Regions from separate parts of the Bradyrhizobium sp. KZN70725 genome, predicted to be linked through region 1. Evidence: riboswitches for the same ligand, from Rfam matches in the RefSeq annotation. Region 1 holds a riboswitch; the other holds the start of a gene.
What was found. A riboswitch is a leader RNA that binds a small molecule or an ion and turns the genes downstream of it on or off. The one in region 1 is predicted to bind cobalamin.

Region 2: it holds a riboswitch for cobalamin, as region 1 does, so the genes downstream of both, metE (5-methyltetrahydropteroyltriglutamate--homocysteine S-methyltransferase) here and ACZBJS_RS34590 (TonB-dependent receptor) in region 1, are expected to answer to the same signal.

The regions. Positions count from the first base shown of each region.
Region 1 covers NZ_JBUYWT010000057.1:13,386-17,549, reverse strand. Annotated here, with positions in the region: gene ACZBJS_RS34595 (hypothetical protein) at 9-182, opposite strand; gene ACZBJS_RS34590 (TonB-dependent receptor) at 294-2,576, opposite strand; cobalamin riboswitch at 2,686-2,883, opposite strand; gene ACZBJS_RS34585 (FecCD family ABC transporter permease) at 2,996-4,039, shown strand; gene ACZBJS_RS34580 (ABC transporter ATP-binding protein) at 4,036-4,164, shown strand, end outside.
Region 2 covers NZ_JBUYWT010000084.1:13,965-18,128, forward strand. Annotated here, with positions in the region: gene ACZBJS_RS39030 (nodulate formation efficiency C protein) at 102-926, opposite strand; gene ACZBJS_RS39035 (hypothetical protein) at 1,000-1,437, shown strand; cobalamin riboswitch at 2,160-2,361, shown strand; gene metE (5-methyltetrahydropteroyltriglutamate--homocysteine S-methyltransferase) at 2,461-4,164, shown strand, end outside.

The sequences.
Region 1 (4,164 bases):
GCCGGGCCTCACAACGGCTCGTCATCATTGCCGTAGCGGTCGAGCTTCGGCGTGGCGATGTCGCCGTCCTCATAGTACTCGTCGTCCTGCAACGCTGCGGGTGGCGGAGGCTTCTTCGACTTGTCGTCGGTCTTGTCCTTGATCTTCGTGCCGCCCTTGGTCTGCTTCCCGGCCTTGGCCATGCGTTTCCCCTGCGCGGGTCAAATCAGCTGCCGGAACTCTACCCCAGTTTCGGTGCGTTTGTAATGTTCGGAGACGGTGCGCGGGGCAGACCCGCCCCACCGGTTCACGCTCTAAAACGTCGCGCCGGCCTTTACCATGTAGGTGCGGCCGGGCAGCGGATAGGCCGAGAAGCGGCCTTCGGTGAACGTGCTCGCGATGGCGTAGTCGTAATAGAGCGCGTTGAACAGGTTGTTCACGCTCAGTGACCAGAAGAAGCGGTCAACTTGCCCGCTCAGCTTGATATCGGCGGTGGCGTTGCCGGGAATCCGGCTCTGGGTGTTGGCCTGATCGTTGTCCATGATGCGCGAGCTCCAGGCCCGCACCGTGGCGTCGAGCACCAGATAGTTCTGCCAGATATTCCAGGTGACGCCGAGATTGCCGGTGTAGCGCGACACCAGCGGCACGTCGTTGCCGGTCCAGATGCCTTCGCGGAACACCGCGCGGGTGATCGCCATGCCGCCGCGCAGGGTCACCGTATCGCTGAACTTGAGCGAGGCACTGGTTTCCGAGCCACAGCGGCGGGTGGGGTCGAGGTTGGTGTTGAAGAACAGCACCGGGTTGAAATGGATCTCGTTCTCGAGATCCATCAGATAGACGCTGGTCTGGACCTGAAACAGGTTGGTCTTGACCCGGAAGCCGCCCTCGACATCCTGCGAGGTCTGGGTCTTGAGCTGGAAATTCTGCGGGATCGGGGCGAAGGTCAGCGGATCGAACGACGGTCCGGATGCGACGCGCTCGTCGACATCGGGCGTGCGGAACGCGCGCGCCGCGCGGCCGAACACCGAGAAGGTGTCGGTCAGGCGATGCTCGGCGCCGACATGCAGGGCGTATTGCGTCTCGTTGCTGTCGAGCGGTGCCGCCTGCGTGTCGAACGCGAATGGCGCATTCGGGTCGTAGCGATCGCGCGCCGAGATGCTGGTATTCTGGACGCGCGCGCCGTAGGAGATGTCGGTCGTTGGCAACAGGCCCAGCGTATGTTGCCAATAGCCGGCCACGCTCTGCTGCTCGATATTGTAGATGTGGAACGGGTCGACGCCCTGATAGGCGCCGCGCGCCTCGCGGAAGCTCGAATCGTAATAGTCGATGCCGGTCAGGATCGTCGACGGCACGCCCAGCATCACATTCTTGACGCTGAGCCGCGGCGTCAGCGACCAGGTCTGCAGCGCGGCATCATTGTAGGTCGAAGCGAAGCTGATGGTCGGCATCGTGCCGAAGAAGCCGCTCTGCGTCTCGCGCTGCCGCCAGCCGCCGTCGACGATGAGGTCGACGCCGTTCATCAGCGTCTTGGTGAAGCCGGCGGTGACGCTGGCGGTCTGCTGGTTGGCATAGTCGAAGGGCGTCGCGGCGCCGCGGCGATCGGTGAGCAGCTCGTTCACGCCGATCGACGGATCGACCAGCCGTCCGCCGGGTAGGCCGAGCTTCTGGTCGCTGCCGGTGACGGTCAGGAAGGCGGTGAGATCAGGCGTCGTGTAGTTGATGTTGCCGACGGCGTTGCGCTGGTCGAGCGCATTGTTGACGCGGTAGCCGTCGGACTTGATGCCATTGCCGTAGAACGAGGTGGACCACGGTCCGGAATTGAGCGCTGCGGAGACCGCGGCCATGCGGGTGTTGAACGAGCCAGCTCCGGCCTCGGCCCGCATCGTCGTCGGCGGGCCGCCGACGCCGGTCTTGGTGATGATGTTGACGACGCCGCCCACCGCATTGTCGCCGTAAAGCACCGCGCCGCTGTTGCCGCGCGTGATCTCGATGCGCTCGATCGAATCGAGCGGAATCGTGGTGAGGTCGAAGCCGGCCTTGTCGACGTCGTTGAGGCGGCGGCCGTTGAGCAGGAACAGCGTATTGTCGGTCGCGAATGCGCCGAAGCCGCGCAGGTCGACCGACGTCTTGGCGCCGTTCGGTCCGCCATAGGGCGTTTGCAGCTGCACGCCCGGCACCTGCGCGAGGATCTCGGGTAACGACTGCACCGGCGAATGCGCGATGTCGTCGGCGGTGATCACGGCCGAGGAGGTGCCGACAATGCCGGCGAACTGGCGGCCGCCGGTGCCGCCCGTTCCGGTGGCCACACCGGTCCCTATCGTGCCCGATCCGGCTCCGCTGCCTGTATTGTTGCCTTGCGAGGTGCCCGGCGCCGGGCGTCGCGGCGCCGGCGCTTCGTCAGCGGCCGGCCTGGCGCGCGTGACGTTCTGGTCGCCCGGCTTGGTGACTTCGATCGCCGGCAGCTGATCGGGAGCGGGTGCCTCCTGCGCCCGCGCTGCGGAGACAAGGAATGCCGGCGCGAGCATCGTCGCCGGCGCGATCATCGTCGACGCGAGCAGAAGCGCGCGGCGCCGCCGATGGAAAGGGAAGGAGAACATAAGCAAGGCCTCGGCAACGTCAGTGGCACGTCACCGCGAACCAGTCTCACCATCGTGCTCACAGCATCAGGTGAAGCTCATGCCTGTACTCCCCGACCGGCAGCATCGCGTGTGACCACGGCTGACGGCAGGTCTCCTGGCTCGCGGGTCGTTACCCTTCGTCGCCTTCCCAGGACCGAGATTCCCAGTGGCCTGTGACGAAGGATTCACCGCATACAGTTGCGGGGGCAGCCGCGGCGTTGGGGAAGTTTCCCCGTACCGCATTCCCTTTTCATCTCATGAAAGAACCGTCATGTTCATCTAGGGTTCGGCCGGGTAGCAAAGTCAATCCGGCGGAAGTCGGGCGGCGGCCGCGCGGCCACGGTTTTTGTCGAGTGTCGCTTGTCTGCCACGGCGATCGCTGTAAGAGCATGGATCCGATGAGCGTGCAGGATTTTGCCTTGGCGGCCGAGGTCGCGGCGCGGCGCCGGTGGGGCGCCACGGCGGCGCTGCTCGCGCTCGTGGTCCTGTTGTGCGTGCTCTCGCTCGGCATCGGGCCGGTGCGGCTGTCGCCGCTCGCGGTGGTCGAGGCGCTGTTCGGCGGCAGCAGCGATGTGGCGCAGGTGATCGTGCGCGAGATCCGCCTGCCGCGCACCATCCTGGCATTTGCGATCGGCGGCATTCTCGGGCTGTCCGGTGCGGCGCTGCAAGGGCTGCTGCGCAATCCGCTGGCCTCGCCGTCGCTATTCGGCGCGCCGCAATCGGCGGCGTTCGGCGCGGTGCTGGTGATCGCGCTGGGCCTCGCCGATGTGCGCTCCTACGCGCTGCCGGTGGTGGCGATCATCGCCGCGTTCGGCTCGGTGTTCGCGCTGCTTGCGATCGCCGGCCGCAATGCCGGGCTGTTGATCCTGATCCTCGCTGGGCTCGCGATCTCGAGCTTTGCGGGAGCCGCGACCGCACTGGTGATGAATCTCTCGAGCAATCCGTTTGTGGTGCTGGAGATCGCGTTCTGGCTGCTCGGCTCGCTGGAGGACCGCAGCTTCCAGCACGTGGCGCTGGCGCTGCCCTTCATCGTCGCGGGCGCCGCCATCCTGCTCAGCCAGGCGAGCGCCTTCCGCGCGCTGACGCTTGGCGAGGAGGCGGCGCAGAGCCTCGGCGTCGACGTCGGGCGGTTGCGGCTCTTCGTGATCACGGGCGTGGCGCTCGGCGTCGGCGGCGCGGTCGCAGTCACCGGCACGATCGGTTTCATCGGCCTCGTCGCGCCGCATCTGATGCGTCCCGTGATCGGTCACGATCCGGCGCGGCTCTTGGTGCCGAGCGCGCTCACCGGCTCGGCGCTGCTGCTCGCCGCCGACATCGCGGTGCGCATCATTCCTTCAACCTCGGACATCAAGGTCGGCGTGCTGACCTCGATCATCGGCGTGCCGTTCTTCCTCTATCTGATCATGCGCGAGCGCCGCGCGCTCGGCGGAGGCGTGGCATGACGCTGCTCTCCGCCGCGGCGCTCAATGCCTCGCTCGGCAGCCGCAAGGTGCTGCACGATGTCTCGCTGTCGCTGCCGTCGGGCCATCTGGTCGCGCTGGTCGGCCCGAACGGCGCCGGCAAGACC
Region 2 (4,164 bases), on a different contig from region 1:
TTGGGCTTGCAGGCCGGAGAGAGGCTCGCCTCCTGTCGGCATAGCTGGACGCGTCAATTTTCCAGCGCATGGGTCCTGCTTTGGCCCGAGGCGCTCAGCGCTCAAGGAGTAGCGCTGCCATCCTGATCATTTGTCGAGGCCTTTCGCACCCCCTCCAATGTGTCCCGTTCGTTTGGCTCTATGTGATGGAACCAGGCGCCGGGAGGAAAAGTCGCAATCCTCTTGGCAAGGAAAGATTGCGGCTCCCAATCGTGTCCCTCGCGCTTGACGAAGGTGATGACCCCATTTTCGGTAAAGTAGCGAGGGCCTGGTATGTTGCAGTTCACCAACAGCAGAACGCGCCACCGGTGCGCTTTTTCCGTTGGCTTGTCATTCGCCGCCGTAACGTAATCCACGACAACAGGTTCGATAATATGACAGCGGCCGTGCCGGAGAAGATCTCCGAGCTTGCCCTGCGCGGTCGTCACAAAGTTGAAATTGACCGGATTATGCAGAAAACGAAGGTTTGCGTCGTTTTCGCCGTCGGTGACTTCACTGGCGATGAGCGAAAGCGCCAGGGCGTGCCAGCCGAGTTCGATGGGCTTTGCATAGGGAGACGCAACTTCAATCTTTCCGTCGGTCCCGATCTTCCAGGTAATAAGGTAATGTTCGTCTGATTTGTTATCCTGATGTCTGGTCCAGGAAAGATAAACATACTCAGTGTGGTCGATGCCTTCGGCGATTCCCCAGTTTCGAGGGACGAAGTGCGCCACTTTCGAGACTTTCGAGACAATGTGCTCGATTGTCTCACCATTTCGTGCTCGCCAGGTTGACTTGACTCGTTCGACGAGCGCGTTTTCGCCGGCTCGCGCACTGTTGCCCGTCGCAACCAGCCCAGCAAGGAAAATCAGCGATTGACAGAGACAGAGCACGCCTCTTGCAGACATTCTCTTCATAACGGCCGGACCATCGGTTTTTCATCCACACGTCAAAGCGGGCAGCCTTCAATGCTATCCTCGATTGGAAGAAGTTAGCGGCAACGTGACACGGGCGCCTGCCGATGTCCCGCGCGAGCAGGCGCTGTCCCCTCGATGTCACGCGCCGCTAACTTCAGTGGGCCAGCCACAACCTCAATTTGCTGTGCTGGACCTGCCCAGGAGGAGAAGCCTGGGCACCCCTGAGCTTGCATCCTTCGTGCCAGGAAATAGCCGGCAAATCGCGCCAGATTATTGCAATGTTTGTTGGCTTTCCGACGGCGCTCGTTTCAATGTTTCCATTCAGCCGATCCGCGCGGGCCGGTTCAGCTTTTGTCGCGCCGATCTTCGAGAGGCGCAGGCGAAAGCCGCTGCCGATTTACGGATGAGAAATCGGGAGGCACCGTTGAAAGCTGTTGAACCGTCCGGTGTGCTCACCCGAACGCCCAGCGATCTCTATCAGCCGATCTCTATCGGCTCGTAATTGATAATAAGCAAAAGTCGCTCGTCACCGCCGGGCGTGCGGAATCGTTCGAAAGCGCGTCGTCAGGCAGGCACATGATATGGCGCGCGCGTTTCTGCCTACGCGCACGATGGTTCGATCTGGTTAATCGTCCAGCTGCCTCGGCCAAGCATTCATGGTTGGATGAGCCGCTGTTTCCAATCGCGGCGGCCGGCAAGCGAGAAACGATCAAGTCGCGCTAACTTCCTCTCGCGTCGCTCAACATTCTCGAGAGCCTCTGTCTGACGGGTTGATTCATGAACGCTTTCACCAACCACCCGAACAGGCCGACCGCAAAGACGGTGACAGCAAAGACGCCGACGGCGCTCCAAACAGCCATTTTCATTGCGGGTCCCAGTGTTCGTTGAGGCGAATCGATATGCGTGCCCGAGTATTATCGGCATGAGAGGCCGCAAATCGCCTACCAAGATTGGTTGGCTCGTAGATCAACATGCGCGCCGAGTATGCTGATGAAACTTGCGCAGGTGTTTTGCCCTGGCGGCGGTTCATGGCTGTCGAGAGACAGGACGCCGGCACGCCGGAAGCGCCGCGACTCGCGCCTTCGACAATTCTTTTCGACACGTATATTTGGAGAGAGCTTCCAATCGTGGTCAACTTTCGACGTTAAATGGCCATGTGAGTCACCGATGGCGGCATTGAAGTGAGAGAGTCATCTGAGAGGTTGACGGAAGCGGTCTGTTGCCGATAATCGATATAGTAGAGGTTCTCCGGTCCCGCTGGATTCGGAGCTAAGAGGGAAGCCGGTGAACAGGCCGGCGCTGCCCCCGCAACTGTAAGCGGCGAGCCGCTGTCCAACAAAGTCACTGAAGCCCGTGCGGCTTCGGGAAGGCCGGACAGCGGCGATGACCCGCGAGCCAGGAGACCTGCCTCGACCACATATACGTCCACGGGCGGGGTGTCCCGGTGGTGCGCCAAGCAGCCGCCGCTCGGGCGATCCTGCTTGCGTCCGCCATCGCCTTTGCCCCCAACTACGGGGTTAGCGCTATGTCTCTTCTCTCCCTTCCGGTTGCTACGCTTGGAACGCCTCGGATCGGCCCGAGGCGCGAGCTCAAACGCGCGCTTGAAAGTTACTGGGCCGGCGCAATTAGCGAACAGCAATTGCTCGAGGATGCAGCTGGCCTGCGTGCTGCGAACTGGGCCCGCCAAAAATCCCTCGGTGTCACCGTCATTCCGTCCAACGATTTCTCGTTGTACGACCAGGTGCTCGACACCTCCGTCATGGTTGGTGCCATTCCGGAAATCTACGCCTCGAAAACCGAACCGGTTTCGCTCAAGACGTACTTCGAGATGGCCCGCGGTTCACAGTGGGACCGCCAGACTGCGAGTTGCAGCCACGGATCGGGCGGATATGGCGCGCCCGCACAGGAAATGACCAAGTGGTTCGACACCAACTACCACTACATGGTCCCTGAATTTCATCGAGGACAGACGTTCCGCCTGTCCTCGCGAAAGCCTATCGAGGAGTACGAGGAAGCCAAAGCCCTCGGGTTCCAGACCCGCCCTGTGCTGATCGGGCCGGTCACATTCCTAAAGCTTGGCAAGAGTGCGGATCCTGCGTTCCAGCCGCTGTCGCTCCTGGATGAGCTGATACCGGTCTATGTCGAGGTTCTGCAGGAACTAGCCAAACGGGGAGCAAAGTGGGTTCAATGCGACGAGCCCTGCCTGGTTCTTGATCTGGAGGAGGGGGCGCGAAGATCTTTGCTACACGTCTACGATCGGCTCGCCAGGGAAGTACCGGACGTCAAGATCATGGTCGCGAGCTATTTCGGCGATCTCGGCGATAATCTGGACACAGCTTTGAACATGCCCGTCGCCGGACTGCACGTGGATTTGGTTCGCGCGCCGAACCTGTTGGGCCGGATCATTGCTGCCCGCCGAAGTGACCTCGTCATGTCCCTCGGCGTCATCGACGGACGAAATGTATGGCGCTCGAACCTGTCGACGCTCCGCCAGCAACTGGATCCCGCCATTGCCAAGCTTGGCAGGGATCGTGTCCAGATCGCTCCGTCCTGCTCGCTGCTTCATGTGCCCGTCGATGTTGAACTCGAGACCGGACTTGCATCCGATCTCAAGAGCTGGCTTGCCTTTTCGGTACAGAAGATGCGTGAGCTAGCAATCCTGGCGCGGGCGCTCGCGGGTGATCAGAATGTGGCTGAAAGTCTTGCTGAATCGCAGTCGGCCGTGTCCGTCCGCCGGACTTCACCAAAGATCCGTGATGCCAATCTCGCGGTGCGGATGCGAGCGATTGACGAGGCCATGCGCCGGCGCGCCAGCCCATTTGTCCGTCGGGCCGAGATCCAGCGCAAGCGCTTTGGACTACCCTCCTTTCCTACCACGACGATCGGATCCTTCCCGCAAACCTCTGAGGTCCGTAATGCCCGCGCAGCACATGCGCAAGGCGCGATGAGCGAAGAGCAATACCACAAGTTCCTCAAGGAGGAGACCGCGCGCGCTCTGCGTTGGCAGGAGGACATTGGTCTGGACGTCCTCGTGCACGGCGAGTTCGAGCGCAATGACATGGTGCAGTACTTCGGCGAGCAACTCGCCGGATTCGCATTTACCAGGAACGGTTGGGTACAATCCTATGGCTCGCGCTGTGTCAGGCCACCGATCCTGTTCGGCGATGTTTTGCGGCCCAAACCGATCACTGTAGATTGGTGGCTCTATGCGCAATCATTAACCCGCAAG